Regions from separate parts of the Cedecea sp. genome, predicted to be linked through region 3. Evidence: riboswitches for the same ligand, from Rfam matches in the RefSeq annotation. Region 3 holds a riboswitch; each other region holds the start of a gene.
What was found. Region 3 has a riboswitch for thiamine pyrophosphate ahead of thiB (thiamine ABC transporter substrate binding subunit). Riboswitches for the same ligand answer to the same signal wherever they lie in the genome.
Positions count from the first base shown of each region.

Region 1: another riboswitch for thiamine pyrophosphate. It lies ahead of thiC (phosphomethylpyrimidine synthase ThiC); the one in region 3 lies ahead of thiB (thiamine ABC transporter substrate binding subunit).
Region 2: another riboswitch for thiamine pyrophosphate. It lies ahead of tenA (thiaminase II); the one in region 3 lies ahead of thiB (thiamine ABC transporter substrate binding subunit).

Region 1 is NZ_DASYBS010000007.1:460-10,595, forward strand. It holds gene VGM55_RS00740 (anaerobic C4-dicarboxylate transporter) at 108-1,448, shown strand; gene VGM55_RS00745 (PTS lactose/cellobiose transporter subunit IIA) at 1,490-1,807, opposite strand; gene VGM55_RS00750 (PTS sugar transporter subunit IIB) at 1,811-2,116, opposite strand; gene thiH (2-iminoacetate synthase ThiH) at 2,436-3,569, opposite strand; gene thiG (thiazole synthase) at 3,569-4,348, opposite strand; gene thiS (sulfur carrier protein ThiS) at 4,350-4,550, opposite strand; gene VGM55_RS00770 (HesA/MoeB/ThiF family protein) at 4,534-5,289, opposite strand; gene thiE (thiamine phosphate synthase) at 5,282-5,917, opposite strand; gene thiC (phosphomethylpyrimidine synthase ThiC) at 5,917-7,818, opposite strand; TPP riboswitch at 7,908-8,018, opposite strand; gene VGM55_RS00785 (Rsd/AlgQ family anti-sigma factor) at 8,069-8,572, opposite strand; gene nudC (NAD(+) diphosphatase) at 8,671-9,444, shown strand; gene hemE (uroporphyrinogen decarboxylase) at 9,480-10,136, shown strand, end outside.
Region 2 is NZ_DASYBS010000004.1:98-10,233, forward strand. It holds partial or broken gene VGM55_RS00165 (hypothetical protein) at 1-1,068, shown strand, start outside; gene VGM55_RS00170 (sulfatase-like hydrolase/transferase) at 1,230-3,632, shown strand; gene VGM55_RS00175 (lytic transglycosylase domain-containing protein) at 3,641-4,264, shown strand; gene VGM55_RS00180 (ABC transporter substrate-binding protein) at 4,342-5,274, opposite strand; gene VGM55_RS00185 (ABC transporter permease) at 5,300-6,070, opposite strand; gene VGM55_RS00190 (ABC transporter ATP-binding protein) at 6,067-6,807, opposite strand; gene tenA (thiaminase II) at 6,804-7,484, opposite strand; TPP riboswitch at 7,544-7,645, opposite strand; gene VGM55_RS00200 (LLM class flavin-dependent oxidoreductase) at 7,808-8,830, shown strand; gene VGM55_RS00205 (DUF1349 domain-containing protein) at 8,855-9,430, shown strand; gene blc (outer membrane lipoprotein Blc) at 9,522-10,055, opposite strand.
Region 3 is NZ_DASYBS010000113.1:67,775-77,910, reverse strand. It holds gene leuC (3-isopropylmalate dehydratase large subunit) at 1-1,077, shown strand, start outside; gene leuD (3-isopropylmalate dehydratase small subunit) at 1,089-1,694, shown strand; gene VGM55_RS19320 (sugar efflux transporter) at 1,733-2,911, opposite strand; gene sgrT (glucose uptake inhibitor SgrT) at 3,025-3,204, opposite strand; gene sgrR (HTH-type transcriptional regulator SgrR) at 3,292-4,950, shown strand; TPP riboswitch at 5,000-5,101, shown strand; gene thiB (thiamine ABC transporter substrate binding subunit) at 5,132-6,115, shown strand; gene thiP (thiamine/thiamine pyrophosphate ABC transporter permease ThiP) at 6,091-7,701, shown strand; gene thiQ (thiamine ABC transporter ATP-binding protein ThiQ) at 7,685-8,383, shown strand; gene VGM55_RS19290 (DedA family protein) at 8,380-9,147, opposite strand; gene polB (DNA polymerase II) at 9,358-10,136, shown strand, end outside.

The sequences.
Region 1 (10,136 bases), on a different contig from region 3:
TTAACGCCGAGGGGATCGCTTTGTCTAAAAGCGGACGGGCGGGAACGGCAATAAAGTCTCATATGCGGATCTTGGATCTTATTTAACGGATAGCTTCTGGGGGTTACATGGAATTTGCTCTACAACTGATTATTATTTTAATTTGTCTGTTCTACGGCGCAAAAAAAGGAGGTATTGCACTTGGGCTGCTAGGGGGAATTGGCCTGGTCATTCTGGTCTTTGTTTTTCATCTTAAACCCGGGAAACCGCCCATTGATGTGATGCTGGTTATTATTGCAGTAGTTGCGGCCTCTTCCACGCTGCAGGCTTCTGGTGGGTTAGACGTCATGCTGCAGATTGCCGAAAAATTGCTGAGGCGCAACCCCAAATATGTCTCTATCGTCGCTCCCTTTGTTACCTGTATTCTGACGATACTCTGTGGTACGGGGCACGTAGTCTACACAATCCTGCCAATTATTTATGATGTTGCCATCAAGAATAATATCCGCCCTGAGCGACCTATGGCGGCAAGTTCTATCGGTGCCCAAATGGGGATTATTGCCAGCCCGGTTTCCGTCGCGGTAGTGTCGCTGGTCGCCATGCTCGGCAATGTGACCTTCAACGGTAATCACCTGGAATTCCTCGATCTCCTTGCCATTACTATTCCGTCAACGCTATTGGGTATTATGGCCATCGGTATTTTCAGCTGGTTTCGCGGTAAGGATTTAGATAAAGACGAGACATTCCAGGCTTTTATCTCTATTCCGGAAAATCACCATTATGTTTATGGCGACACGGCGACTCTGCTGGATAAAAAATTGCCAATGGCTAACTGGATTGCAATGTGGATTTTCCTCGCATCGATTGCAGTTGTAGCCTTATTAGGCGCTTTTTCAGAGCTTCGACCGATGTTTGAGGGTAAGCCACTTTCGATGGTGTTGGTTATTCAGATGTTCATGCTGCTTTCGGGCGCGCTGATTATCATCATCACTAAAACGAATCCCGCCGCCATTTCCAGGAATGAGGTTTTTCGCTCCGGGATGATTGCGATTGTGGCGGTCTATGGTATCGCATGGATGGCGGAGACCATGTTTGGTGCACATATGTCGGAGATTAAAAGCGTACTAGGGGAGATGGTGAAAGAGTTCCCGTGGGCATATGCTATCGTTCTGCTGCTGGTTTCTAAGTTTGTCAATTCTCAGGCTGCGGCGCTGGCGGCGATAGTCCCCGTTGCTCTGGCGATCGGTGTCGACCCTGCGTATATCATTGCCTCTGCTCCGGCGTGTTACGGCTACTATATTCTGCCAACTTACCCAAGTGACCTCGCGGCTATTCAATTTGATCGGTCAGGCACCACGCACATCGGTCGTTTTGTAATAAACCATAGTTTTATTCTGCCTGGATTAATCGGCGTGAGTATTTCGTGTGTTTTTGGCTGGATACTTGCCGGGTTATACGGTTTTTTATAACAGACAACAGGCGCCCCGGAGGCGCCTGTCATTAAAAGCGACTATTTCACCAACGGCAGGCGGCGGTAAAGCTCAATCATATCGGTCGCCAGATCCTGAATAACCATCGCGTTCATCAGGTGATCCTGAGAGTGTACGGTAATCAGGTTGACCGGCAGCTTGCCGGAGCCTTCATCCAGGCCAATCAGCTGGGTCTGGATTTTATGGGCGTGTTTAACGAATTCGTGTGACTCTTCCATTGCCTTCTCGGCACCGTCAAAATCACCTTTGCGTGCCAGCTGCAAAGCAGTCAGGGCCTGGCTACGTGCGCTGCCGGCGTTGACCAGCAGTTCCATAATAATTGATTCTAAATCTTCCACATCTTACTCCATCATTTTCAGGGCTTTATCAAGCACCACGTCGCCTTTCATCAGGCCGTAATCCATCATGTCGATAACGACGACTTTTTTACCCAGAGGATCGGCAAGGGCCTGAAGTTTGGCCTGCTCGTATTTCACCTGCGGACCGAGCAGAACGATGTCGGCGCGTTCGATATTCTCTTTAAACTCTGCAACAGGCACAGCCTTGATTGAGACCTCGATGCCTTTCTTTTGTGCGGCGTCAACCATACGTTGCACCAGGATGCTGGTCGACATACCGGCAGCACAACACAACACGATATTTTTCATAGTTCGCTCTCAATGTCCGAAGGATACAGAGATATTTATCCGGCACAGGGGGCGGCAACAACCGCTTTAACCCGATTGTGTGTCAGGTATCACAAAAGAAACCACAGAAAACTGAAACCGGTTACATTTTTGCTTTTTCTCGAAGAATCAAGACGGCAGTTGTGAAGGCGGAACGGCATGAGGAAGCGTTTGCTGCCGCTCCGGTCAGATATCTGAACTGACCAGAGGACAGTATTTGGACGGCAGAGAAGCGACAACGACAGATTGCCGTTCTTTCGGTAAACACCGAAACTTATCCTTCCCCTTGCTGTGTGTTACATCAGGATTGCGCGTTCCTTCCCAGATAGCTATCCCAGTCCTTCCAGACCGGCTGTAAACCTGACTCGCGAAGCACGGCGGCAACCTCCTGCGGCGTTCTGCCATCGTGCGGCGCAAACTGTTCCAGTTCGGGGTGGTTATCGGCATAGCCGCCCGGCTGAGTTTTAGAAAACGCGCTGACGTTATTAATCGCCAGCGGGATCACGTGGTCGCGGAACCACGGTGATTCTCGGGTAGAAAGCGACAGTTCCACGTCCGGCGCAAGCAGGCGGAACGCACAAATCACCTGTACCAGCTGTTGTTCAGTCATGATTGAGGCTGGTTCTACGCCGCCAGTGCACGGGCGCAGGCGTGGGAAGGAGATGGAATAGCGGCTTTGCCAGTAGCGCTGTTGTAGCCAGAGTAGATGTTCAGCCACCATAAAACAATCGGTGCGCCAGCTGTCCGACAGCCCAATCAGCGCGCCCAGCCCAATCTTATCTATGCCCGCGCGCCCAAGCCTTTCGGGCGTTTCCAGCCGCCAGAAAAAGTCCTGTTTGTTGCCTTTCAGATGATGCTGGGCGTAGGTCGCAGGGTGATAGGTTTCCTGGTACACCATCACACCATCAAGCCCAAGGGTTTTGAGTTCGGCATACTCATGCTCGTCCAGCGGCTGGACTTCCATGTGCAGCGAACTAAAGCGGCTGCGGATAGCCGGCAGATGCTGGCGGAAATAATCCATGCCGACTTTGGTCTGGTGTTCGCCGGTCACCAGCAAAAGGTGTTCGAACCCCAGCGCCCGGATTTCCTCGCATTCACGCTCAATCTCCGCTTCATCCAGCGTTTTGCGTTTCAGCTTATTACTCATGGAAAAACCGCAATAGGTGCAGTCGTTGGCGCACAGGTTAGAGAGATAGAGCGGTACGTAAAAACTGACAGTGTTGCCGAAGCGCTGACGAGTAAGCTGCTGCGCCCGCTGGGCAAGAGGCTCGAGGTAGCGGCTGGCGGCAGGGGAAAGCAAAGCCATCAAGTCTTCTCGCGTCAGGCGAGGTGTGTTAATCGCGCGTTCGACATCTGCCGCCGTCTTAGCGTTAATGCTCAGAGTGATATCGTCCCAGTCCAGCTGCCGCCAGCGGTCGGTAAAGGTTTCTGCCATCAGGCATTCTCCTCGCTAAACTGCAGGAAACTGGTCAGCGGGCTGGAGGCCTGAGCCTGCTGGTGGCGAGAGCCTAACCCGGCCTGTGCCGCAAGGCTTCCGGCTTCCACGGCCAGACGAAACGCCTGAGCCATTTGCACCGGGTCACGGGCGACGGCTATTGCGGTATTCACCAGCACGGCAGAGGCACCCATTTCCAACGCTTCGGCCGCATGACTTGGCGCGCCGATCCCGGCATCTACTACCACCGGTACGCGGGATTGCTCAATGATGATTTCCAGCAGCGCGCGGGTTTGCAAACCTTGATTTGAGCCGATGGGCGCGCCGAGCGGCATCACGGCCGCGCAGCCGGCTTCTTCCAGGCGTTTGCACAGCACCGGATCGGCGCCGCAGTAGGGCAGCACCACGAATCCCTGCTTCACCAGGGCTTCAGCGGCTTTCAACGTTTCAATGGGATCCGGCAATAAATAGCGAGCGTCGGGATGGATCTCCAGCTTCACCCAGTTTGTTCCCAGCGCTTCGCGGGCAAGCTGTGCCGCAAAAATCGCTTCTTCTGCCGTTTTCGCCCCGGAAGTATTTGGCAGCAGATGCACTCCCGCCTGCTGCAGTGGCTGAAGAATGTCATCACGATGACCACGTAAATCCACGCGTTTCATGGCCATGGTGACAAGCTGTGAGCCAGAAGCGCGAATCGCGTCGATCATCACCTGGCTGGAAGAGAATTTCCCGGTGCCGGTGAACAGGCGAGAGGAAAAGGTTTTATCGGCAATCTGTAACATGTCAGCCCCCGGCAATCGCCTGAAACAGCAGAATAGTGTCGCCCTCGCGCAGCAGATAATTGCTCCACTGTTCGCGCGGGATGATGGTTTGGTTAACGGCCAGCGCCGCGCCAGCTTTGCCCTGCTCAAGCTGAGCCAGCAGGGCGGCAAGCGTTATGCCGGCAGTACACTCCAGAGGCTCATCGTTAAACTGAATACGCATCGTGACCTCCGCAGACCGGGCAGGTGGCTGATTTTTGCATCGCCAGCGTGCGCCAGCTGTGTTGTCGGGCGTCAAACAGGCGCAGAGAGCCGGTTGCAGGCATCATGCCGGTAAGTAATTTGATAGCCTCCAGCGCCTGAAGGGTGCCCATCACGCCCACGACCGGGCCGATGACGCCGGAGGTGCGGCAGTTGCGTTCAGGTTCACTCTCGTCAGGCCAGACGCAGCGGTAACAGCCATGTTCCCAGGGCGGGGTCAGTACCATCATCTGGCCGCCAAAACCGACGGCGCTGGCGGTGATAAGCGGCGTATTCCCGGCCACGCAAGCGGCGTTGACTGCCTGGCGAGTTGCCATATTGTCGCTGCAGTCCAGCACCACATCGGCCTCGCGCACGACTTTGGTCAGCGAGGTACCCGCCAGCCTTTCCGCCAGCGGAACAATTTTTACGCCTGGGTTCAGGCGCTGCAGATGCTGGTGGGCGACGGTAGATTTAGGGCGATCGATATCTTCAGAAGTGAACAAAATCTGTCGCTGGAGGTTGCTGATATGTACCTTGTCATCGTCCGCAACGATAAGCTTGCCTACGCCAGCGGCGGCGAGATACAGCGCGGCAGGTGAACCTAAGCCGCCCAGGCCGACGATCAGCGCCGTACTGGACAGCAGTTTTTCCTGCCCTTCAATCGCCACGTCTTCCAGCAACAGCTGGCGGCTATAGCGCATAAAATCCGCGTCATTCATCGCCGGTTCCTGCCAGTTCAAGTAATTGCCTGGTTGCCGCTCGCCAGTCGGGAGCCTGCGTAATGGCGCTGACGACGGCCACGCTGCCCACGCCGGTGGCTAAGACGGCTGGTACGCGATCGATACGTATCCCGCCGATGGCAACGGTGGAATAGTCGCCCAGAGTTTGAATGTGTTCCGCCAGCTTGTTCAGCCCCTGCGGGGAGGAAGGCATTTGCTTGGTTTGGGTGGGAAAGACATGGCCCAGCGCGATGTAGGACGGGTTCGCGCTTAAGGCACGATCCATTTCCATGTTGTCGTGGGTTGAAAGCCCCAGCCGAAGCCCGGCTTCACTTATTGCCGCCAGGTTGGCGACATCCATATCTTCCTGGCCGAGATGTACGCCGTAGGCACCGTGTTTGATGGCCAGTCGCCAATAGTCGTTAATGAACAGGCGGGCGTTATAGCGTTCGCCCAGCGCAATGGCTGCGATGACGTCAGCTTCAACGTCTTCATCGCGCTTGTCTTTAATACGGAGCTGGATGGTCTTGACGCCCGCCTCAAGGAGACGTTCGATCCATTCCACGCTGTCGACGACCGGATAAAGGCCAAGCCTACGTGAAGTTGCTGGAAAATTGAGTTTGGACATTATGCTTCCTCCTGTCTGAGATAAATTTCACCGCCCCGGGCACGGAAGTGCTGAGACATATCTTCCATGCCAGCGTTTATCGCCTGTTTGGCGGCGTAGTCCCGCACTTCCTGCGTGATTTTCATGGAGCAAAACTTTGGGCCGCACATAGAGCAGAAATGCGCGACTTTGCCGGATTCCTGCGGCAGGGTTTCATCGTGGTAAGCGCGAGCGGTGAAGGGATCGAGCGCCAGGTTGAACTGGTCCACCCAGCGGAATTCAAAGCGTGCTTTGGACATCGCGTTATCGCGGATTTGTGCGCCAGGATGACCTTTTGCCAGGTCAGCGGCGTGGGCGGCAATCTTGTAGGTAATCAGCCCCTGCTTAACGTCCTCTTTGTTCGGCAGGCCGAGATGCTCCTTCGGCGTCACGTAGCAGAGCATGGCGCAGCCAAACCAGCCGATCATGGCGGCGCCAATGCCGGAGGTGAAGTGGTCATAGCCCGGTGCGATATCGGTCGTTAGCGGGCCGAGGGTGTAGAAAGGTGCTTCGTGGCAATGCTCCAGCTCTTCGGTCATGTTGCGGCGAATCATCTGCATCGGTACATGCCCCGGGCCCTCAATCATCACCTGGACGTCGTATTCCCAGGCGATTTTGGTCAGCTCGCCCAGCGTATGCAGCTCGGCAAACTGTGCTTCGTCGTTGGCATCCTGAATGGAGCCCGGGCGTAAGCCATCGCCCAGGGAAAGCGATACGTCATAGGCGGCGCAGATTTCGCAGATTTCACGGAAGTGTTGATACAGGAAATTTTCCTGATGATGGGACAGGCACCACTTCGCCATAATCGAACCGCCGCGCGACACGATGCCGGTCAGGCGCTTCGCGGTCATCGGGACATAGCGAAGCAGCACGCCCGCGTGAATGGTGAAGTAATCCACGCCTTGCTCTGCCTGCTCCAGCAGCGTGTCGCGGAACATCTCCCAGCTCAGGTCTTCGGCGATACCGTTCGCCTTCTCCAGCGCCTGGTAGATTGGCACCGTGCCGATGGGCACCGGGCTGTTGCGCAGGATCCACTCCCGCGTTTCGTGAATGTAGCGGCCGGTTGAGAGGTCCATCACCGTGTCTGCCCCCCAGCGAGTGGCCCACACCAGCTTCTCTACTTCTTCTTCAATGGAGGAAGTGACCGCCGAGTTACCGATATTGGCATTGATCTTCACCAGGAAATTGCGGCCGATAATCATCGGCTCTGATTCAGGGTGGTTGATATTGGCGGGAATAATCGCTCGCCCGGCGGCGACTTCATCACGGACAAACTCCGGCGTGATGTTTTCCGGCAGGCGGGCCCCAAACCCTTCGCCGGGATGCTGGTGGCGCAGAACGGCATCACGAATACGCTCGCGCCCCATATTTTCGCGAATGGCGATGAATTCCATCTCTGGGGTGACAAGGCCTTTGCGGGCGTAATGCAACTGAGTGACGCATTGTCCGGCTATTGCCCGGCGAGGTTTCGACAGTGTTTCAAAGCGCAATTCGTCCAGGCCGTCGTCGGCAAGGCGTGCTTTTGTGTAAGCGGAGCTGCGGTCATTCAGCGTTTCGCTGTCACGCCGGTCGGCAATCCAGGCGCTGCGCAGGGGATATAGCCCGTTTAACACGTTTATGGTGATGTCGGGATCGCCATAGGGGCCGGAAGTATCGTAGACGGGAACCGCGCCGTTCGGCTGATATTGCGGGGCATCTTTGCTCCCGCCGGTGAGCGTCGGGCTGAGCTGGATTTCGCGCATTGGGACGCGGATATCTTCGCGTGACCCGGTCAGATAGATGCGCTGAGAGTTGGGGAAGGCGGTGCCTTCAAGCGTATTGATAAAGTGTTGGGCGGCAGCTCGCTGTTCGCGGCGGCCTGGTTTTTTTTCAGATGCAGACATAGCTCATTCCAGGTTTAATCAGGATATGGCTTGTCAGGACAACGGAAGGAGTAATGGATATGGGCCGCCCGAGAACGGGTGCACCCAAAGACAGAATTACTCTTGTTCCCTTCGCAGGTTCTAACCTGATCAGGTTCCGCGGATCCCGAATTAACGGTCTCAGCCGGTGCATAACGCACTCGGCACTCCGACAAGAATGATCCCACCTTGCGGTGGGAAAGTTGTAAATTACTCGTTAATAGCTAACAACTCAAGCTGGACTTGCCAGCCCGGCAGCATCGCTGGCGCTGCCGTCAAGGTTGTTATCAATAGCCAGGAGGACTAGCTTATCCTCAAGGGTGAAGCGAGCCTCAAGGCACTCGCCAATCTCCGACAGCGCCTGCTGAAACTCGACCCAGCTGTCGCGGCCGATGGCGTTTTCCAGATGGGAGTCGTAGAGGTCCATGATTTGCTGGGTATTAGCTTCCAGTTGAGGGTAGAGCTGGGCTGCACTTAGCAGCGGGCTGCTGCCTTCCAGGTTGCTGATTATGCGCTCGTAAATACTAAAATGACCGGACGAGAGGTAATCCACCAGGCCGTGGCAAAAATTGTCTAACGCTTTTTCGTCGAGCGCGGTGTGTGATTCCTTGTTAGGCTTGATCCCGACCATGTTGTAATAGGCAACCAACAGGTGTTTACGGGCCTGAAGCCACTGGTCGACTAACTCATTACTACCACCAACGCGCTCAGTCAGATTGGCTAACTGGTTCAGCATGATTGAGACTCCGTGAGTTAAAAGATTGAACGCAAACTAACCCAAAAAAGTAAAAACTAATTGTTTATATCAGTGAACACGGGGATGTGCACCAGGTTATGGAACGTGTTATTCAAAACTTAGATCATGGTTGGTGGATAGTCAGCCATGAGCAAAAAATATGGTTGCCACAGGGTGACTTACCTCACGGCAGCGCGGAAGAATTTCAGCTCGTAGGCACCCGCGCCCTGGATATCGGTGAGTGGGAAGGCGAACCCGTCTGGCTGATTCGTGAAAACCGCCGCTCTGACATGGGCTCGCTGCGCCAGCTCCTGGATCGAGATGTGGGCCTGTTCCAGCTGGCTGGGCGAGGCGTTCAACTGGCTGAGTTTTACCGCTCGCATAAGTATTGCGGCTACTGCGGCCATGAAATGCACTTCAGCAAAAGCGAATGGGCGATGCTCTGCGGGCACTGCCGCGAGCGCTACTACCCGCAAATCGCCCCCTGCATTATCGTTGCTATCCGTAAGGACGATCATATCCTGCTGGCTCAGCATACGCGCCACCGCAACGGCGTTTACACCGTGCTGGCAGGATTTGTCGAGGTGGGTGAAACACTGGAGCAGGCTGTGGCTCGCGAAGTCATGGAAGAGAGCAGCATCCAGGTGAAAAACCTGCGCTACGTGACTTCCCAGCCCTGGCCTTTCCCGCAGTCGCTGATGACCGCATTTATGGCGGATTACCATAGCGGCGAAATCAAAATAGACCCCAAAGAGCTGCTGGATGCCGGCTGGTATCGCTATGACCAACTGCCGCTATTGCCGCCGCCGGGCACCGTGGCGCGTCGCTTAATTGAAGATACCGTCGCCCTGTGTCGCGCGGACTATGAATGATAGACTGCGGCGATACAGCTAAAGGAAAGGTAAAAATGACTGAACTGAAGAACGATCGTTACCTGCGCGCCCTGCAGCGCTTGCCGGTAGATATCACTCCTGTGTGGATGATGCGCCAGGCCGGGCGCTATTTGCCGGAATATAAGGCAACGCGCGCTCAGGCAGGCGATTTTATGTCGCTGTGCAAGAACGCCGAGCTGGCCTGCGAAGTCACCCTGCAGCCGCTGCGCCGCTATGCGCTGGACGCGGCGATCCTCTTCTCGGACATTCTGACCATTCCGGACGCAATGGGGCTTGGGCTGTACTTTGAAGCCGGCGAAGGTCCTCGCTTTAGCTCCCCAATTAAAAGCCTGGCCGATGTTCAAAAACTGCCGATTCCCGATCCGGAAGGCGAACTGGCTTACGTGATGAACGCGGTGCGGACCATTCGCCGTGAGCTGAAAGGCGAAGTGCCGCTGATTGGCTTCTCCGGCAGCCCGTGGACGCTGGCCACCTATATGGTGGAAGGCGGCAGCAGCAAAGCCTTTACCGTGATTAAGAAAATGATGTTTGCCGAGCCGAAGGCGCTGCATTTGCTGCTGGATAAGCTGGCACAGAGCGTGACGCTCTACCTGAACGCGCAAATTCGTGCGGGCGCGCAGTCGGTAATGATCTTTGACACCTGGGGCGGTGTGCTGAGCGGGCGTGATTAC
Region 2 (10,136 bases), on a different contig from region 3:
CCACCCTCTTCAAATCCCCGTACACCAGAAATGAGCATAACTCATAATTTAGACTCTAAGACAACCCTTAATCTTCGGAAATTTAACCCTGAATTCTGGTATAATAAAAATGGTACACCTGGCACAACTGAAATGATCCAGAGGAAACGCTATGATGAAAGTTTGTATGACTATTATAAAAATATTCTTACTGGGGGGTTAGGTTTAACATTTGAGCAGATGGTTGACAGAGGGTGGTGTGTAAAAAATAGTTCAACAGGAAATGGCCCTGGCCGGGCGGAATATAGCTGCGATGCATCACCTCGAACAAATATGTTTAATAACACCGCTGAATTTACCGACACCTATCTTATTGCTCAAAAATTTATGGATCTTACAGATAGTTCACCTTATACCTATCTAACCAATGATACACTTGATTTTGACGCCATGTTTGCTGACGAAGGTTATTTATTCTCAGATGCTGCTGTAAAAACACACCCACTTTTTTATACTTATTTAGGTAAGCGACCATTCAGATATATGTGTGGTTCTGCATTTGCGCCTTCAACGGTTAATAATTCTTCGCAAGTGATTAAATCTATTAAGTTTGGTAAGAAAACAGGCTCCTATTTGATCGAGTTGTCATCTGACCCAGCAGTTTTAGACGAATTCTCCCAGATGGATATTACTGATGATGCAGTCAGTGCCAGGACTGACAGTAGCAGTGGACTTTTACGTGCACTGCCTGTCATTGCTAAAGGTGTTAATCCTAGAAAAATCATTATTATTATATCCGATGGCGATGATACACCCGAGCCACAAAAAGTTGCTGATACTCTCCATAAAACCCACAAAGTTTGTGACAGAATCAGAACAGGACTTCGAAAATACTCTGCGGCTGAAACTACGTCTGTCGATCTTTATTTTATTTCTCTGACTACTGGGGCAAGTAGGGTTAAATACTGGGCTGATAACTGTGTTGGGGCCGATCATGCTTTTACAGCTCGAAAATATCAAGAGCTAATTGATACCTTGACCGGTATCGTTCAAAAAGAGTCTCTACATTTTGTCAATGACAGAGACTAAAAGGCGTAGCGAGCAAACTGCAGAGCGTACAATATACAGTCATGGAATGTGTATTGTACGTTAAATGCTTTTTTGTATTTTAATGTCATATTAACTTTTACCGTTTCTTCGTATAAGCTTTTTCATTTGAAATGGTTGCTAACTTATTACAATATCAGCTTATGAAAACACTGCTTTTGGGTCTGTCCTTTCTGGCACTTGCCCGTGCTATGTATTTGACTTTATCTCTTAAAGGACGATTTTCTTTTATTATTAAGTCCTTTTTTATTCTTCAGCCCATTTTGATATTCCTGGTTGTGGCCTGTTGGATCATTGCTGACTGGTTTACAGGTTGCGGATTCGATGATTCTGTTTTTTATCATCTTCGCTTCGGCACGGAAGGGGCAGGGATAAGTGACTTTACTCCACAAATACTCATTTTTATTTTTATTTTTTTTCTGGGTGTCGTCATTTCTGGACTGTACTACTATTTATGCAAGCGATGCTCTGGAATAAGTGTTTCAGTAAAGGAAGTATTGTTTAGCATCATATTGTTGATTATTTCCTACGCAGTAAATCCTGCCGTGCATAATCTTTTTGGCTATTTTTATTTAAACCAAATTGAAAAGGATTTTCCACTTTATTTCCATGCTGGGCCTGAAGTCGTTTCAGTTAAGTCTCCCAGGAACGTGCTTTATCTTTACCTGGAAGGATTGGAAAGAACCTATCTGGATAAAACGATTTTTCCGGGATTGCTGCCGAATTTGAGTGTGCTGGAAGAAAAGAGCGTGAGTTTTACACACGTTGATCAACCCCTGGGCGCCTCATGGACTATAGCCGGTATGGTGAGTAGCCAGTGCGGTCTACCCTTGCTGATGTTGTTTACCAACTACGATTTCAGCCTGAACGAGTTCATTCCAAATGCTCGCTGCCTTGGAGACATGTTGCAAGAGCAAGGGTATCGTCTTGAATATATGGGCGGGGCAAAATCTGAATTCGCCGGGAAAGGGCTATTTTATCGTAGCCATGGTTTCAGCCGTATTGATGGACTTCAGGATCTGCTGCAGGAGCCAGATTATGTCAACAGCTGGGGCCTTCATGATGATACGCTTTACGATTTACTTGCTCAGCGTTTTACCCTGCTTGGGCAGCAATCTCAGCCTTTTGCCCTTTTTTCCATTAATGTTGGCACCCATCAGCCTCAAGGTTATATAGCCAGATCATGTGAGAAGTTTCGCTACGGCAACGGAAGGAATAAGCATCTTAATGCCGTGCACTGTACCGACAAGTTGATCGGAGATTTTCTGAACAGGATTAAAACCGAGCCAGCCTTTACCAATACATTGATTGTGCTGGTATCCGACCATCTGGCACCTCCAGCGACAATCACGACGCCTTTGCTTGAAAAAGGCGATCGCAAAAATCTGTTTATGGTGATTGACCCAGGCCGTGAGCCTGGAACCGTCACCCGACCTGGGACGACACTTGATATCACGCCAACGTTGCTGGGTTACTTAAACTTTGGCTCGACATCGCTTGGATTGGGCAGGGATCTTAACGGTAGTGAAAAAACACTGCTTGAAACGTTCGGCAGTATGGAGGCTTTCAATCGTCGGTTACTCTCCTGGAGAGCTTCCATTGATGAAATACTTTGGGGGTACCCATCAATGCCACCGGAGGTTGCCGTATCCCCTGACACCATGCAAGTTTCTATAGGTGAACGACGTATTAAATACCCTGTGCTGATTACCTATCAGGAAACGGGTAAAATTAATGAAATTTGGTACAGTAGCCCTCGCTCAATAATTTCCACCTCGATGACGCCGGCAGCTTACCTGTCCTCTGTCATTAACAATACTATGGCTTTTTTGTGGCTGGATAGTTGCGTACAGATTCATACCCTGGCACCCGCTCTCAAGAAAGAAAACGATGCCTTTTGCTATTACAGTGGATCATTGGCGGGAAGAACGCCTCGCTATGGCGCGATATCACAAACAACGACCTCTATTGCAATTAACCCCGATCCCTCGGCTGCATTGTCCATTGAGCGCGCAAATCAGCTGCGTGAAAAACTCCGTGTTACTAATTTAATTCATTGGGATAAGCTCAATATCCTCAACCCCTCTATACCACCGGTGCAGATCGTAAAGTTCATTTCTGCCGGGCAAGACTCTGTTAATGGTCCTTCATTTCTTCTTGACGCCGAGTTTGCAGAGCCCGGTTTGCATTTAGCGCAGATTATTTTCGATTCTAAATCTGAACAACTCACCCTTTCGTCGCTGCCAGTAGATATCTGCCCCGGAGATGATGTCTCAGACGTTATTGCTAAATCGTTTGGGCAAAATGTGAGTAGTCGAAATTCTGTGAATACTCTTTTTTATGCCATAGCCGGAAGCGGAAGCGTTAACTGTCAAAAAGTTATCAATGCAGGCCGTATCTCTGGTTTAAAAATGCCTGGTCAGACGGAGGCTGGAATGCCTTACCTCGCCATTTTAGACAGCCAGGAAAATGTGCTTTTTGAGAAACAGGGACGGGTAGAGCAGACACTTGGTCTGGACGTTCTGCTCAATTCGCCAGGTGTATAGGAGAGGGGATGGATTTTTCAGGAATGATTGAGCAGTGTGCGCCGGAAGTGGCACCACATATACTGGAACGTATTATCAAAGTGGAATCCTCACATAACCCCTATGCCATTGGCGTTGTAGGGGGACGGCTGGCCAGGCAGCCTAAAAATAAAGATGAGGCGACCGTAACGGCACGCGCGTTACATAAAGACGGTTGGAATTTTTCTATGGGGTTAGGGCAGATCAATCGCTATAACCTGGCCAAATATGGACTTGATTATGAGAGCGTATTTGAACCATGCCATAACCTGCGCGTGGCCGCGGGAATTTACACGGAATGCCTGCAAAGGGCGCAGCCCAGATTCAGTCCCCGGGAGGCAGCGCTGGCCGCTTTCTCATGTTATTACAGCGGCAATTTCAGGCGGGGCTTTCAGTCTGATGGCGCGGGTAAAGGGAGCTATGTGCAGAGAATTACTGCGGCTTTGCCGACCACTGACAACCTTGAGCCTATTGAGGTAATCCCCTATAACAAAGGTAACGTCCCTTCTGCTGCCAGAATAAAAAAATCCGGAACGACAAAAGATGAGGCCAGAATTTCGCGGCTGCCTTCTTCAACGAAACGCTCTGAAGTGAAAGAACTGCGTGGAGAATAGCGCCAGGTGATTAAAAAGGGGGCGTTATGTTCCCCCTTATTTGTTTTTATGAAAACCGCCAGCGGAGAGAGCCGGGACTAACGGAGTTCCAACGCATAGTCGCCCACCGGGGTGATTTTCTTGATCAGCTTATTATCAAACAGGAACTGTTCGTAGGCCTGGTAGCGCGCACGATCGAGTTTTGCCGGGTCGGCAGCAAACAGCGGCAGGCTCGCCTGCCATGCCTGTTTATTGAGCTCGGTATTCAGCTCCGCGTGGGCTTTAGCAAACGCCTGCCAGGTTTCCTGCGGGTGTGCCTGCAGGTACTCGTTGCCCTTTTTCAGCGCGGCGAAGAATTTTTTGATTTTCGGCTCATTTGCCGTTTTGCGATTAGCTACAAAAATCAGCTCATCGTAGGCTGGAACACCGTAGTCCTCGACATTAAACACCACCGGCGCTTTGCCCTGAAGCTTCAGCTCGAGCGCTTCAATATTGCGATAGCCGCCGATCACCGCGTCCACCTGGCCCGCCAGTAGCGCGCTGGTCAGCTGGAAGTTAACGTTTATCAGTTTCATCGCTTTCGGCGTGATGTGCTCATGTTCAACCATGGTCGCAAGCGTCGCCTGCTCAATACCGCTGACCGAGTAGCCGATTTTCTTTCCCTTGAGGTCGGCAGGTGATTTGATGTTGTGATCCAACGTCATCACCGTGTTTAACGGCGAGTTAATCAGCGTTCCCACGCGCACCAGCGGTAGACCCTGGTCGGCAAAGAAGTGCAGCTGCGGCTGGTAAGTGATGGCCAGATCGGCCTGACCTGCGGCGACCAGCCGCGGCGGGAGTGCAGGGTCGGACGGTGGAATAATTTTCACATCCAGTCCTTCCGCTTTAAATGCCCCGATCTGTTCTGCCACCATAATCGGGGCGTGATCGGGATTGATATACCAGTCGAGTACCAACGTCAGCTTTTCGGCGGCAGAGGCCTGGGCGACAAAGGTAGCGGTGAGCAACAGACCACACAACGTTTTTTTCATTCTATTTCTTCCTTAATTCAGACGATTATTCATCGTTTTCCGGCGACCAGGCAATCAGCCGCCGCAGCAGGGTATCTACCGCCAGCCAAAGCAGAACGGTCATCAGGACTAAAATAAACAGCGCGGCAAAGCAGACGTCGGTTTGCATACGGGCGTTGGCGTTGAGCATGACGTAGCCCAGCCCTTCGGCAGATCCGACCCACTCGCCGATGATTGCGCCGATGGGAGCAACGGCAGCGGCCATGCGCAGCCCTGAGCCAAAAGCAGGCAGTGCCGCCATCAGCCGCACGTGCCTTAGCTGCGCCCAGCGCGAAGCTCCCATGGTGCGGGCCAGATCCAGATAGTCGTTATTCACCCGACGCAGTCCGTCAAAGAACGACGACACCACCGGGAAGAAGATAACCAGCACGGCCATCGCTACTTTGGCGCTCATGCCAAAACCAAACCACAGCACCAGCAGCGGTGCCAGGGCAAAGACCGGAATCGCCTGGCTGGTCAGCACCAGCGGCATCAGCCACCGCTGCAGGCGAGGCGAAAACATCATTCCCAGTGCCAGGCCTGCGCCGAGCAGCACCCCGAGCACAAGCCCGCTGATAATTTCTGAGGCGGTGACCAGCGTGTGCCAGGCAAGGTAGTCACGGCCGTGCCATAACGCCAGCGCCACCGCCGAAGGTGAAGGCAAAAGAAAGGCCGGAATATTGCCGAGGGTGAGCAGATACCAAAGCAGCAGCAATCCGGCGAAGACGGTCAGCCCGCGTCGCAGGCGTACAGCATGACTTTCTGATTGTGGCTTCATACTGCGGCCTTCATTAGCTGTTGCAGCAGGCTGGCCTGGCTTTTCAGCAGATAAACATCGTCCGGCGCACGAGGCGGTTGCCCGGCGATAACATGCGTATCGTCTATGCCCGCAGGCCAGCGGGACAGCACCAGCAGGCGGTGGCTGAGCCGACAGGCTTCCATGGGATCGTGGGTGATCAGCAGCACGGTATTCCTTGCCAGCAGCTCAGCCGCAAGATCCTGAATCGCCGTCCGGGTGATGGCGTCCAGCGCCGAAAACGGCTCGTCCATCAGCACTATCGGGCGCTTTTCGTAGAGCGTTCTGGCAATGGCAGCACGCTGCCTCATCCCACCAGACAGCGCGGCTGGCAGCGCTTTGGCATACCCTCCCAATCCGACCTGTTCGATCAAATGCTCCGTCCACCGGCGGTCGACAGGCTCCCCGCGTAGGCGCGAGCCCAGGGCAACGTTCTGCTCGATGCTAAGCCACGGGTAGAGCAAATCTTTCTGCCCCATCCATGCGATGCGTCCACCGACAGGCTTGCCGTCGCTGCAGATCACGCTTCCGAAGCTGGCCGGCGCCAGCCCGGCAATAATTTTGAGCAGGCTGGTTTTACCGGCACCGCTCGCGCCCAACAGGGTAACGAAGCTGCCGCCGGGAATATCAAAATTCAGCTGTTCAAACACGGTCTGGCTGCCAAAACGCAGGCTGAGATCGCGAACCTGAATATCCGGTGGGGCGAGGCTTTTGGTCATGAGGCATTCAGCCCCATTTGCCAGAACGCGGATTCAAGCTGCGTCGCGGTGGTGAATATCTGCGAAAGTTCGGCGAAGCGACTCTGTGCACCACGTTGACGGCCTAGGTTTTCCAGCAGCTGGATGGCGGCCTGCACGCCGGTCAGATAGCCTTCATCGCCATAATTACGGATCCATGTAGCGTAGGGGTTATCTTCCATCACGGTGCTGGGGCTGTGCAGCAGGCCAAGACCGATTTCGGCATAGCCGGCCACGCAGGGCAGCAGGGCGGCCAGCAGATCGAGCGCGTCACCGGAATGGCCAATATCCAACACATAGCGTGTGTAGTTCATGGTTTCGGGTGCTTCTGCCTGGGTGGCCATCTGCTCCTCGTCTAACCCCCAGCTTGCACAATAAGCAACGTGGAGCGGCAGCTCAGAGACGATGGCATTCAGCGAAGCGGTCGCGGCCCGCATTTCCGGCAGCGTGCGGAGTTTGCTGACCAGCAACGCGTAGGCACGGGCAAAGTGAATCAGGAAAAGATAATCCTGCGTCAGATAGCGCTGAAACGCGGCTTCAGGCAATGTTCCGGCGGCAAGCTGTTGCAGAAAAGGGTGATCGACGTAATCCTGCCAGTGGCGACCGGCCTGCTGACGCAGCTGTCCGTAAAGACCGTTTTCGAAAAGTGGGGTGTACATGGGACCTCCTGTGTGAGTGGAGATCCGGGCGCGCAGAGGTATGAACAGGCAATAACCGAGGCGTTATTGCCGACCGTCCCTTCGCTGGCATGACCCAGATCAGGTTCAAAGGGTTCGGCTTTCACCATCTCAGCCCATACAGGACACCCCTCGGAGGTGCCTGTTATACGACATTTACTTTTTGATTACAATCGTCGGTCGAAGCTTCCTGCCCGGCGATGGGCAGTGTTCCGTTTAGTGCGCTTTAGCGAGATTTTGCTGGCGCATGGGGCCTGATTTTTGTCACTGTAAGCCAGTGATTTCGAGTCTAAGGACGATATCCGATGAAAAAGATTGGCTTTCTCTCGTTTGGTCACTGGTCGCCTGCCGCTCAGTCAGGCACGCGCTCTGCGGCGGACACGCTGCTGCAGTCCATCGACCTTGCCGTTGCCGCCGAAGAGCTTGGCGCGGACGGCGCTTATTTCCGCGTGCACCACTTTGCTCGCCAGCTAAGCTCGCCTTTCCCGCTGCTGGCGGCCATTGGGGCAAAAACTAAACGTATTGAAATCGGCACCGGCGTTATCGATATGCGCTATGAAAACCCGCTCTATATGGTGGAGGATGCCGGTGCAGCGGATTTGATTTCCGGTGGCCGCCTGCAGCTTGGGATAAGCCGCGGCTCTCCTGAACAAGCGATCGACGGCTGGCGCTATTTTGGCTACGTTCCCGGCGAAGGGGAAACCGAGGCCGATATGGCGCGGCGCCACACTGAAGTCTTTCTCGAAGCGTTGAAGGGGCAGGGATTTGCCGAGCCGAATCCGCAGCCTATGTTCCCTAATCCGCCGGGATTGCTGCGCCTGGAGCCGTTTTCTGACGGGCTGCGCGAGCGCATCTGGTGGGGAGCCAGCTCAAACGCTACTGCGGTGTGGGCGGCGCAGCTTGGCATGAACCTGCAGAGCTCAACGTTGAAAAATGACGAAACCGGCGAGCCGTTCCACATTCAGCAGGCGAAGCAAATCCGCGCTTATCGCGCTGCCTGGAAAGAAGCTGGTCACGCGCGTGAGCCACGCGTTTCCGTTAGCCGCAGCATCTTCGCGTTAATGGACCAGCGTGACCGCAACTACTTTGGCGGCAGCGGTAAAGAAGGCGACCAGGTCGGCTATATCGAGCCACAAACCCGGGCCATTTTTGGCCGCAGCTATGCCGCTGAGCCGGAACTGCTCATTAAGCAACTGGCGCAGGATGAAGCGATTGCTGAAGCCGACACGCTGCTGTTAACCGTGCCAAACCAGCTAGGCGTGGGCTATAACGTGCACGTAATCGACTCGATTCTGAAGCACGTTGCGCCAGCGCTGGGCTGGCGCTAAATCCACCAAGAAAAAGGTCATGCCATGAACACGGATTTTTACTGGATTAATGCGCCAAAAGTCTGGCGTGAAGGCGACGGCGTGCTTTCTGTCGTCACCGACGAACAAACCGATTTTTGGCGCAAAACGTGGTACGGCTTTGAGCGCTTCTCCGGCCATTTTTATGGCTGCGATGTGAGCGGGGATTTTACCTTCCAGGTGAAGGTAAAAGCGGATTTTAGCGCGCTCTACGATCAGGCTGGTATCATGCTGTTGATGGATGAATCCCACTGGCTAAAAGCGGGGATCGAGTTTAACGACGGCGCCCCGGCCATTGGCAGCGTGCTCACGTTCGGGCATTCTGACTGGGCAACCGGCCTCTTCCCCGGCAACGCGAATCTGTTCTGGATGCGTCTTACCCGCAAAGGCGACAGCCTGCGTCTGCAATATTCCGCCGACGGCAGCACCTGGCCGCTGCTGCGGCTGGCGCATTTCCCCACTGCCGAAAAATGCACGGTCGGGGTCATGTGCTGCACTCCGCAGCGCGGTGGCCTGGTGGTTAATTTCGACGGGATTGTGCTGAGCGAAGCGCTGGATAAAGACCTGCACGATTTAAGCTAAATGTCCGGTGTTTAGCAGGTCAACAGCCCACCAGAGACGTGTCTGATGGGCTTTTTTTTCATCGGCTATCGGGCAATGAGATCTTCGCCTCTTACTCTCGGGGCTGTTTTACCCAGACTAACCGGTCGACCTGGAATCCCAGACTGCGTGCCGTTTTAAGGTAGTCTTGTTTGACCGACTCCGGAATAGCTGGGGTACGTGACAGGATCCACAGATAGTCACGGTTTGGCCCGCTGACCAGCGCATACCGATAATCGTCATCCAGCTTAATCACGTTATAGCCTCCATAAAACGGGCCAAAGAACGACACCTTCAGCGCGGCGGTGGTCGGCGCACCGGTGAAATAAGCTTTTCCTTTGCTCTCACTCCACGTGTTCTTGACCGGATTGTAGCCGCGGTTACGCACGCTGATACCACCATCGCCGCGTTTACCGTAGGTGGCGGTGACCTGCTCAAGGCCACGTTCGAAGCGGTTTTCCAGGCGGGCCACTTCATACCATTTGCCCAGATAGCGGTTTGCGTCAAAGCCGCCGGTGGGCCGAACGCCTTTCGGAGGCGTGGGGGATTTACAGGCAACCAGGGTCAGCGCGACGGCAATACCGGTCACAACAGGCCATAGCTTCATGAGAACTCCTTTCATTTGCGCACTGGAAGTAAAGTGTAGTGCAAACATTTCACACTTCATTCAACGCGGCATGATTCGTAG
Region 3 (10,136 bases):
CACGTGATGGGGCCTGAGCAAGGGATTACCCTGCCTGGCATGACCATCGTGTGTGGCGACTCCCACACCGCAACCCACGGCGCGTTTGGCGCACTGGCTTTCGGTATCGGCACGTCAGAAGTTGAACACGTTCTGGCGACGCAGACCCTGAAGCAGGGTCGCGCGAAGACCATGAAAATTGAAGTAAAAGGCAAAGCGGCTCCGGGTATCACCGCGAAAGATATCGTGCTGGCGATCATCGGCAAAACAGGCAGCGCCGGCGGCACCGGCCACGTTGTTGAGTTTTGCGGCGATGCTATCCGTGCGCTGAGCATGGAAGGCCGCATGACGCTGTGCAACATGGCTATCGAAATGGGGGCGAAAGCCGGGATTGTCGCGCCGGATGAAACCACCTTCGAATATGTTAAAGGCCGCCTGCATGCGCCAAAAGGTAAAAGCTGGGATGAAGCCGTCGAATACTGGAAAACCTTCAGCACCGACGAAGGCGCAAAGTTCGACACCATCGTCACGTTAGACGCTGCCGACATTGCTCCTCAGGTCACCTGGGGCACTAACCCCGGCCAGGTTATTTCCGTTACCGACAATATCCCGAATCCAGAATCTTTCAGCGACCCGGTTGAGCGAGCCTCCGCGGAGAAAGCGCTGGCTTATATGGGCCTGAAGCCGGGTATTCCGCTGACCCAAGTGGCTATCGATAAAGTCTTTATCGGCTCCTGTACCAACTCACGCATCGAAGACCTGCGTGCTGCCGCAGAAATCGCCAAAGGCCGTAAAGTCGCCCCAGGCGTGCTGGCGATGGTTGTACCGGGCTCCGGTCCGGTAAAAGCTCAGGCCGAGTCAGAAGGGCTGGATAAGATCTTTATTGAAGCCGGTTTTGAATGGCGCCTGCCGGGTTGCTCAATGTGCCTGGCAATGAACAACGACCGCCTGAATCCGGGCGAACGCTGTGCCTCCACCAGCAACCGTAACTTCGAAGGCCGTCAGGGCCGCGGGGGGCGCACCCATCTGGTCAGCCCTGCAATGGCCGCCGCTGCCGCTGTGGCCGGTCATTTTGCCGATATTCGTACACTGAAATAAGAGGAACTACCATGGCAGAGAAATTTATCCAACATACCGGCCTGGTCGTTCCGCTGGACGCGGCGAACGTCGATACCGATGCCATTATCCCGAAGCAGTTTTTGCAGAAGGTCACCCGCACCGGTTTTGGCGCTCACCTGTTTAACGACTGGCGTTTTCTGGACGATGCCGGGCAGCAGCCTAACCCGGAGTTCGTTCTGAACTACCCGGAATTTAAAGGCGCTTCTATCCTGCTGGCGCGTGAAAACTTCGGCTGCGGCTCTTCCCGTGAGCACGCGCCGTGGGCACTGACCGATTACGGCTTCAAAGTGGTGATTGCGCCAAGCTTCGCCGATATCTTCTACGGCAACTCGTTTAACAACCAGCTGCTGCCGGTCATTCTGAGCGACGAACAGGTGGACGAGCTGTTTAAGCTGGTCGAAGCCCAGCCGGGCATTAAGTTTGTCGTCGACCTGGAGGCCCAAACGGTTCAGGCGGGTGAGAAAAGCTATTCGTTCGCGCTCGACAGCTTCCGCCGTCACTGCATGCTGAACGGCCTGGACAGTATTGGCCTGACGCTGCAGCACGAAGCCGCTATTTCCAGCTACGAGAAAAAGCTGCCTGCATTTATGCAGTAATCTGTTTTCCCCTCTCCCACGCGGGAGAGGGGAAGCCATCAGACGTTCTTAACCCGGCTAGTGAGGAACAAGGCGACAACCGCCAGCGCTGCCATTAGCCAGTACACGGAATAGTGGCCAAAACCTTCCGCCAGCGCCCCCTGCAGTACGCCGGCTAAAATCACACCCGTTGAAATGCTGTTGGTGAACAGCGTTGTCGCAGAGCCCGGCCTTCCCGGCATCAAATCCTGGAACCACAGCATACCAATCCCGGCAATAATCCCGATAAACACCGCGTTAAACAGCTGCAATACCACCAGCGCCGTTTTAGAGTGGAACAGAATCAGTCCGGCATAGAACAGCACGCCCGCAGCCACCGCCGCCACCATCATGTTCCGTTTCCCAAAGCGCTTCACGTAGTAACCCGCCAGGATCATCGCGGGGATCTCGAGCCCGGCAGCCGTCCCCATTAACAGACCTGCCAGCTCATCCGGCAGCCCGAGATCCTGGCTTATCCATAGCGGCATATCGATGATGTACATGGTGTTGCAGGTCCACATCAGCATTGAGGCGATAAACAGCATCCGCACGTTGCTGTCTTTCCAACCGCTGACCTCCGTTATCGCCACCTCTGCGGAGGGCTCGGCTCGGGCGACCGAAGGCAGCGCAAACACAATAAGCAGCAGCGAGATGACAAAGATCCCGGCAGCAATAAGAAACATGGTAGTGAAGCCATACTTTAGCGCCAGCATAAAGGAAAGCGGCGGCCCGATAACCCAGGCAAGGGAGAGCTGCGCACGCATGATCGAGCTGAACATCACCACTTCACGAGCGGAACGATCGGCATATTCCCGCGCCAGGGCAAAAATCTGCGGCATAGCGGTATTGGCGATGGAGGCAAACATCACGCCGAGCGTAATCAGCGTCAGATAATGCCGGTTGAAGGCAAAAAGAACGCTGTTTGCCACCGCCATCGCGCAGCAAACCATAATCAGTTTGCGACGATCTCCCCGGCTATCCGATCTTTTTGCCAGCAGCAGGCTTACGGCGATCCCGGCAATCGCATTAACGGTATAGAACAGACCAACCCAGAAGGGCCGAACTTCAACTTCGCGGGTTAAAAAGAGGCTGAGCGTCGGGGCCTGCAGCGCACCGGCCACGCCAATCATAAAAGACACGGCCATAAAGGCGGCATAAACGGGGTTAAAACGACGTGCGCGGGTCAAAAACCAGAGCATGAGCTGTCCTTAAAAGGAGGGTGTAGTCAGAGGTATTCGCTAAATGCGTAAAGATTAAACGAAAAAAGCCAGCAGTAAACAGCTGCTGGCGTGGTAAAAGCACCAATACTCAGTCACACATGAGTCGGCGTGTTGGCGTTCTCGGGCATCGGGGTTGTAACCTCCCACTGCATCAAGTCTTCGAGCATCCTTAGTCTTTGTTCCACCGTCAGGCGAGCCAGCCATCCAGAACAAACAAACTGCGTTGCGGCAAAGTACTGTTGGAAAAACCTCGCAGGTGATGACCGCTTCATAAACACCTCCTCGCTTCATCGCTGATGATTATTGACGTAATATAGGGAAAGTTAAATTGATGAGTTTCCGCCGGGAGTTCCTCTTTTATGTCCTCATCTCGTCTGCAACAACAGTTCATCCGTCTGTGGCAATGCTGCGAAGGCAAGCCCCAGGAAACCACGCTCAATGATTTAGCGGATTTGCTCAACTGCTCCCGCCGTCATATGCGGACACTGCTTAACGCCATGCAGGAAAAGGGCTGGCTAAGCTGGCAGGCAGAAGCCGGCAGGGGCAAGCGCTCGCAGCTCACCTTCCTGTATACCGGGCTGGCGCTCCAGCAGCAGCGGGCGGAAGATCTTCTGGAACAGGATCGAATCGATCAACTGGTGCAGATCGTCGGCGACAAGGCCGCGGTGCGGCAGATGCTTATCTCTCATTTAGGGCGTAGCTTCCGTCAGGGCCGACATATCCTTCGCGTCCTTTACTATCGCCCGCTGCTGAATCTGCTGCCCGGTTCGGCGCTCAGGCGCTCCGAAACCCACATTGCCCGCCAGATTTTCAGCGGCCTGACGCGGATAAATGAGGAAAATGGGGAACTGGAAGCGGATATTGCCCATCACTGGCAGCAAATTTCCCCTTTACGCTGGCGTTTCTTCCTCCGCCCCGGCATTCATTTCCATCACGGCCGTGAGCTGGACATGCTGGATATCATCTCTTCCCTGCAGCGCATCAACACCCTGCCGCTGTTTGCCCACATCACGCAGATAACCTCGCCGACGACCTGGACGCTGGATATTCACCTCAGCCAGCCGGATGACTGGTTGCCGTGGCTATTGGGCAGCGTGAACGCCATGATCCTGCCGCGTGAATGGACAACGATGCCCGATTTTGCCAGCCAGCCGGTCGGCACCGGGCCTTATTCCGTCGCTCGCAACAATCGAAACCAGTTAAAAATCCATGCTTTTGATGATTATTTCGGTTTCCGGGCGTTGATCGACGAAGTTAATTTCTGGGTGTTACCTGAAGTCGGAGAAGAATCCAGCTGTGGCGTTCAGCTTCAGGGCATGCCGGACAGCGAAAAAGCCGTTGAAAGCCGCCCGGAAGAGGGCTGCTACTACCTGCTGTTTGATAGCCGCTCAACGCTCGGCGTTCACGAAGGCGTACGCCAGTGGATTGGCCATATTCTCTCGCCGGTCAACCTTATTTACCGCGCTGCCGAGCAGTATCAGCAGTACTGGTTCCCCGCCTACGGCCTTCTGCCACGTTGGCACCATTCGCGTCCGGGACCGCTTACCGCAAAGCCTGCCGGACTTGAGAGCATCACCCTTACCTACTATCGCGATCACGTAGAGCACCGCGTTATCAGCAATATCATGACCGAACTGCTGGCCGAGCAGGGCGTGAAGCTGATTGTTCAGGAGATAGATTACGCTGAGTGGCATCAGGGCGACGCCGAAAGTGATATCTGGCTGAACAGCGTGAACTTCACTATGCCGCTGGAATACTCCCTTTTCGCCCAGCTGTATGAAGTCCCGCTGATTCAAAAATGTATCCCAATCGACTGGCAGGGCGATGCCCGACGCTGGCACAGTAAAACGCTGGCATTGCCGGAATGGTGCAGGCAAATGCTGGAACGTAACGACGTTATCCCGTTGATTCACCATTGGTTACGCATTGAGGGGCAGCGCAGCATGCGCGGTGTGCGCATGAACACGCTGGGCTGGTTTGATTTTAAATCGGCCTGGTTTGCCCCGCCTGGCCCATAACGTTTTCGTAACACAGCTTTCGTAATTCCGGGGAAGTCAGTAGAATCCCCCCTGCTCAACGGGGTGCCAGGACAATTTGTCCGCGCTGAGATAATACCCGTCGAACCTGATCCGGATAACGCCGGCGAAGGGATTTGAGACACTCACTCAATTCCTTTGCCCCCTTTTACTGAGGTGCAAAGTGTTCAAAAAATTTCTGCCGCTGCTGGCGCTGGTTGCCACGCCCGTTTTCGCTAACCCCGTTTTAACTGTTTACACCTACGACTCGTTTGCCGCTGACTGGGGCCCTGGCCCGGCGGTGAAAAAAGCCTTTGAAGCCGACTGTCACTGCGAGCTGAAGTTCGTGGCGCTGGAAGACGGCGTTTCGCTGCTGAACCGCGTGCGCATGGAAGGCAAGAACAGCAAAGCAGACATCGTGCTGGGGCTGGATAACAACCTGCTGGATGCGGCCTCGCAAACCAAACTGTTTGCCCCTTCTAACGTCGAAACCAGCGCTTTGCAGGTGCCCGGCGGCTGGAAGAGCAACACCTTCGTTCCCTATGACTACGGCTACTTCGCTTTCGTTTACGACAAGAACAAGCTAAAAAACCCGCCGAAGAGTCTGAAAGAGCTGGTTGAAGGCGACCAGAAATGGAAGGTGATATACGAAGATCCACGCACCAGCACGCCGGGGCTTGGCCTGCTGCTGTGGATGCAAAAAGTCTACGGCGATAAAACCCCGGAAGCCTGGCAAAAGTTAGCGAAGAAAACCGTCACCGTCACCAAGGGCTGGAGCGAAGCTTACGGCCTGTTCCTGAAAGGCGAAGCCGATCTGGTTCTGAGCTACACTACGTCACCGGCCTACCACATCATCGAAGAGAAGAAGGATAACTACGCCGCAGCGGACTTCAACGAAGGGCATTATCTGCAGGTTGAAGTCGCGGGCCGGCTGGCGAACAGCAAGCAGCCAGAACTTGCCGAGAAGTTTATGAAGTTCATCACCACGCCAGGTTTCCAGAACACTATTGCTACCGGCAACTGGATGTATCCTGTGACCAACGTGGCGTTGCCTGCCGGCTTCGACGGGCTGGTAAAACCAAAAACCACGCTGGAATTTACGCCTCAGCAGGTGGCTGCCCAGCGCGCGGCATGGATTAACGAATGGCAACGCGCCGTCAGCCGCTAATTCCGGGCTGGCTATGTCCGGGGCTATTTGCCGCGACGCTTGTCGTGGCGGTAGCCCTGGCGGCTTTTCTGGCGCTGTGGCTTAACGCCCCGCAGACGGATGTCTTTGCTCTTTTGCAGGACAGCTACCTTTGGCACGTCCTGCGCTTCTCTTTCTGGCAGGCGTTCCTTTCCGCAGTACTCTCCGTTTTCCCGGCGATATTTTTAGCCCGGGCGCTGTACCGACGCCGTTTTCCTGGCCGAATGGCGCTGCTGCGGCTTTGCGCCATGACGCTGGTTCTGCCGGTGCTGGTTGCGGTATTCGGCATTCTCTCCGTTTACGGGCGTGAAGGCTGGCTGGCAACGCTAAGCGGCTGGCTTGGTCTGGAATGGCGTTTCTCCCCTTATGGGCTGCAGGGAATTTTGCTGGCGCACGTTTTCTTTAATATGCCGATGGCGACCCGCCTGCTGCTTCAGGCGCTGGATAACATCCCCACCGAGCAGCGCCAGCTGGCGGCCCAGCTGAATATGCAGGGCTGGCACTTTTTCCGCTTCGTCGAATGGCCCTGGCTACGCCGACAAATACTCCCGGTAGGCGCGCTAATTTTCATGCTTTGCTTCGCAAGCTTCGCCACCGTGCTGTCTCTGGGCGGCGGCCCCCAGGCAACCACCATCGAACTGGCTATCTTTCAGGCGCTAAGCTACGACTACGATCCGGCAAAAGCGGCGCTGCTAGCGCTACTACAAATGTTCTGCTGCCTGGGTCTGGTGCTGCTCAGCCAGAAGCTAAGCAAGGCGATACCTGTCGGCGTAAGTCAGCTTCAAGGCTGGCGCGATCCGCAGGATTCTCTGCGCAGAAAGATTTGTGATGCCCTGTTTATCCTTCTGGCCTTGCTTCTGCTGCTGCCACCACTGTTGGCGGTAATGGTGGACGGCATTAATAGCAGCATGGGCAACGTACTGCAGCAGGCCGCACTGTGGAACGCGCTTTGGACTTCGCTGCGCATTGCCGTTGCAGCCGGGCTGATTAGCGTGACGCTAACCCTGATGCTGCTTTGGAGCTCGCGCGAGCTTCGTTTGCGTAACCGTATTTTCGCCGGACAGGCCATTGAACTTAGCGGTATGTTGATTCTGGCGATGCCGGGAATCGTCCTCGCCACTGGCTTCTTCTTACTGCTAAACAATACCGTGGGCCTGCCGCAATCCGCCGATGGCATTGTGATTTTTACCAACGCCCTGATGGCGATCCCTTACGCCCTGAAGGTGCTGGAAAACCCGATGCGCGACGTCGCCGAGCGCTACGCTCAGCTTTGCCAGTCGCTGGACATCCGTGGCTTTAACCGCCTGCGATTCATCGAGTTAAAAGCCCTGAAACGCCCGATAGCACAGGCGCTGGCCTTTGCCTGCGTACTGTCGATTGGTGATTTCGGCGTGGTGGCGCTGTTCGGCAACGAAGACTTCCGTACACTGCCCTTCTGGCTATACCAGCAAATCGGCTCATACCGTAGCCAGGACGGTGCGGTTACGGCGCTGCTGCTCCTGCTGCTTTGCTTTATGCTGTTCACTCTGATTGAAAAACTTCCGGGACGTGATGCTAACTCTGACTGATGTAACCTGGCTGTACCAGCACTTACCCATGCGCTTTTCTCTGAAGATTACGGCGGGTGAGCGCGTGGCGATCCTTGGGCCGAGCGGGGCGGGGAAAAGTACGTTGTTGAGCCTGGCTGCTGGTTTTCTGCAGCCCGCGAGCGGCAGTATCGTCATAAACGGTCAGGATCACACCCGGACACCGCCTTCAGCTCGCCCGGTCTCCATGCTCTTTCAGGAAAATAATCTGTTTAGCCACCTGACGGTTCGGCAGAATATTGCCCTGGGGATGCACCCGGGGATGAAGCTCAATGAGATTCAAAAGCAGCGGCTGCTGGAGATAACTGAACGCGTAGGGATGACGGAGATGCTGGATCGCCTGCCGTCTCAGCTTTCCGGTGGCCAGCGGCAGCGTGTTGCACTGGCTCGGTGCCTGGTGCGCAAGCAGCCGGTATTGTTGCTGGACGAGCCCTTCTCGGCACTCGATCCCGCGCTACGTAAGGAGATGCTGCAGCTGCTCGACGAACTGTGTCGGGAGCAGCACCTGACGCTGCTGATGGTATCGCACAGCATCGACGATGCCGCACGAATCGCCGGACGGAGCATAGTGGTAAAAGACGGGCGCATCGCGTGGGACGGCGACACGGCTACTCTGCTAAGCGGCGAGGCGAGCGCCTCGACGCTGCTGGGCATCGGCAATTAGTGCGATAGCACTTTCCACAAAATATCCCAGTAAACCGGCATCAACGGATGCTGAAGCAACGCGACGAAACTGGCGATACCGGCAGCCAGCATTAGCGGTGCCAGCCAGTTTAACCGCGACTGAGGCAGATAGCGGGTCAGGCGATCGGTACCACGTTTGCCGCTGCGGTACCAGCGCCAGCACAGCCATGCGGCCAGCCACAGCAACAACGCCACCGCCAGCAGCAGCCACTTAAAGCTGCCGCTCTGCATATCCGCCGGAATATCAATTGCGGCTCCAGCCAGGATCCCCGGCATAAAGTAGAGCGGTGGCCAGAGCAGGCACCCGATAATGTTCGGCGGTAAAAACTTAGCCAGCGGCAAATCCAGCATCCCGGCAACCATCGGAACCAGCGGGCGCGTAGGGCCGACAAAGCGCCCGATCAGGATAGTAAAGAGGCTGTGCTGATGCAGGGCATGCTCGGTTTTATCCAGCAGCGCCTTGTTCTTCTTCATAAACGACCAGCGGTGCAGCGGGCCTTTAAAACGCTGGCCCAGCCAGAATGAAACCCAGTCCCCTAACAGGCAACCAACGATTCCGGCCCCCCAGGCGTAGTAGAAATTAACCTGCCCCCCACCGATAAGCGCGCCGAGTCCAGCCATCATTACCGTACCCGGCAGGATAAGCCCTACCAGCGCTAATGATTCAAAAAAGGCCACCAGCATCACCGCGAAAAGCGAATATGCAACTGACTGTGTAATAAAGTGTTCCAGCAAGGCTTCCATAAGCTTTCCGTCGATAAGCGAGCGGGCGATTCTCCAGAATTAACGTGATGGACGTCAAGGTATCATTTATATGAATAAATAATAGCCGGGAAAGTTCCGGACAATTCGCACTCAGCGTTAACGATACCAACGATAACACTGTATATAAATGCAGTAACCACCGGTTTTTTGCGCTATAATCAAAACACTTTTCCTGAAAGAGAATGCAGCGTGTCTCAAGCTCGTCAGGGGTTTCTGTTGACCAGGCACTGGCGAGACACCCCACGCGGTACCGAAGTCGACTTCTGGCTAGCCACGGACGAAGGCCCGCTTAAGGTGCGCCTGCCGCCGCAGGAGTCCGTCGCCTTTATTCCCCAGGCGCAGTTCGCTCAGGCCCAGCGCCTGCTGGCCGGTGAAAACCTGTTCCACCTTACCCCCCTTGAGCTTAAAGATTTTCATCGCCAGCCGGTAGCCGGCCTCTATTGCCAGCAGCATCGCCAACTGATGAGGCTGGAGAAGCTGTTGCGCGACGGAGGGGTCACCGTTTACGAGGCAGATATCCGCCCACCGGAGCGCTTCCTGATGGAGCGCTTTATTACCGCGCCGGTTTGGTTTAGCGGCAAGCTTCAGGGAGACGTTCTGCTTGATACCCGGCTGAAGCCCTCACCGGCATACCGCCCGCCGCTAAAATGGGTCTCGCTCGATATCGAAACCAACCGCCACGGCGAGCTTTACTGCATCGGCCTTGAAGGCTGTGGTCAGCGTCACGTCTACATGCTGGGGCCGGAAAACGGCGACGCCAGCGGCCTGGATTTTACGCTGGAATACGTGGCCAGCCGCCCGCTTCTGCTGGAGAAACTTAACGCCTGGTTTGCCGAGCACGACCCCGATGTCCTGATCGGCTGGAACGTGGTGCAGTTCGACCTCCGCGTACTGCAAAAAATGGCGGAACGTTACCAGGTTCCGCTGCGTTTAGGGCGTGGTAACAGTCTGCTGGAATGGCGCGAGCA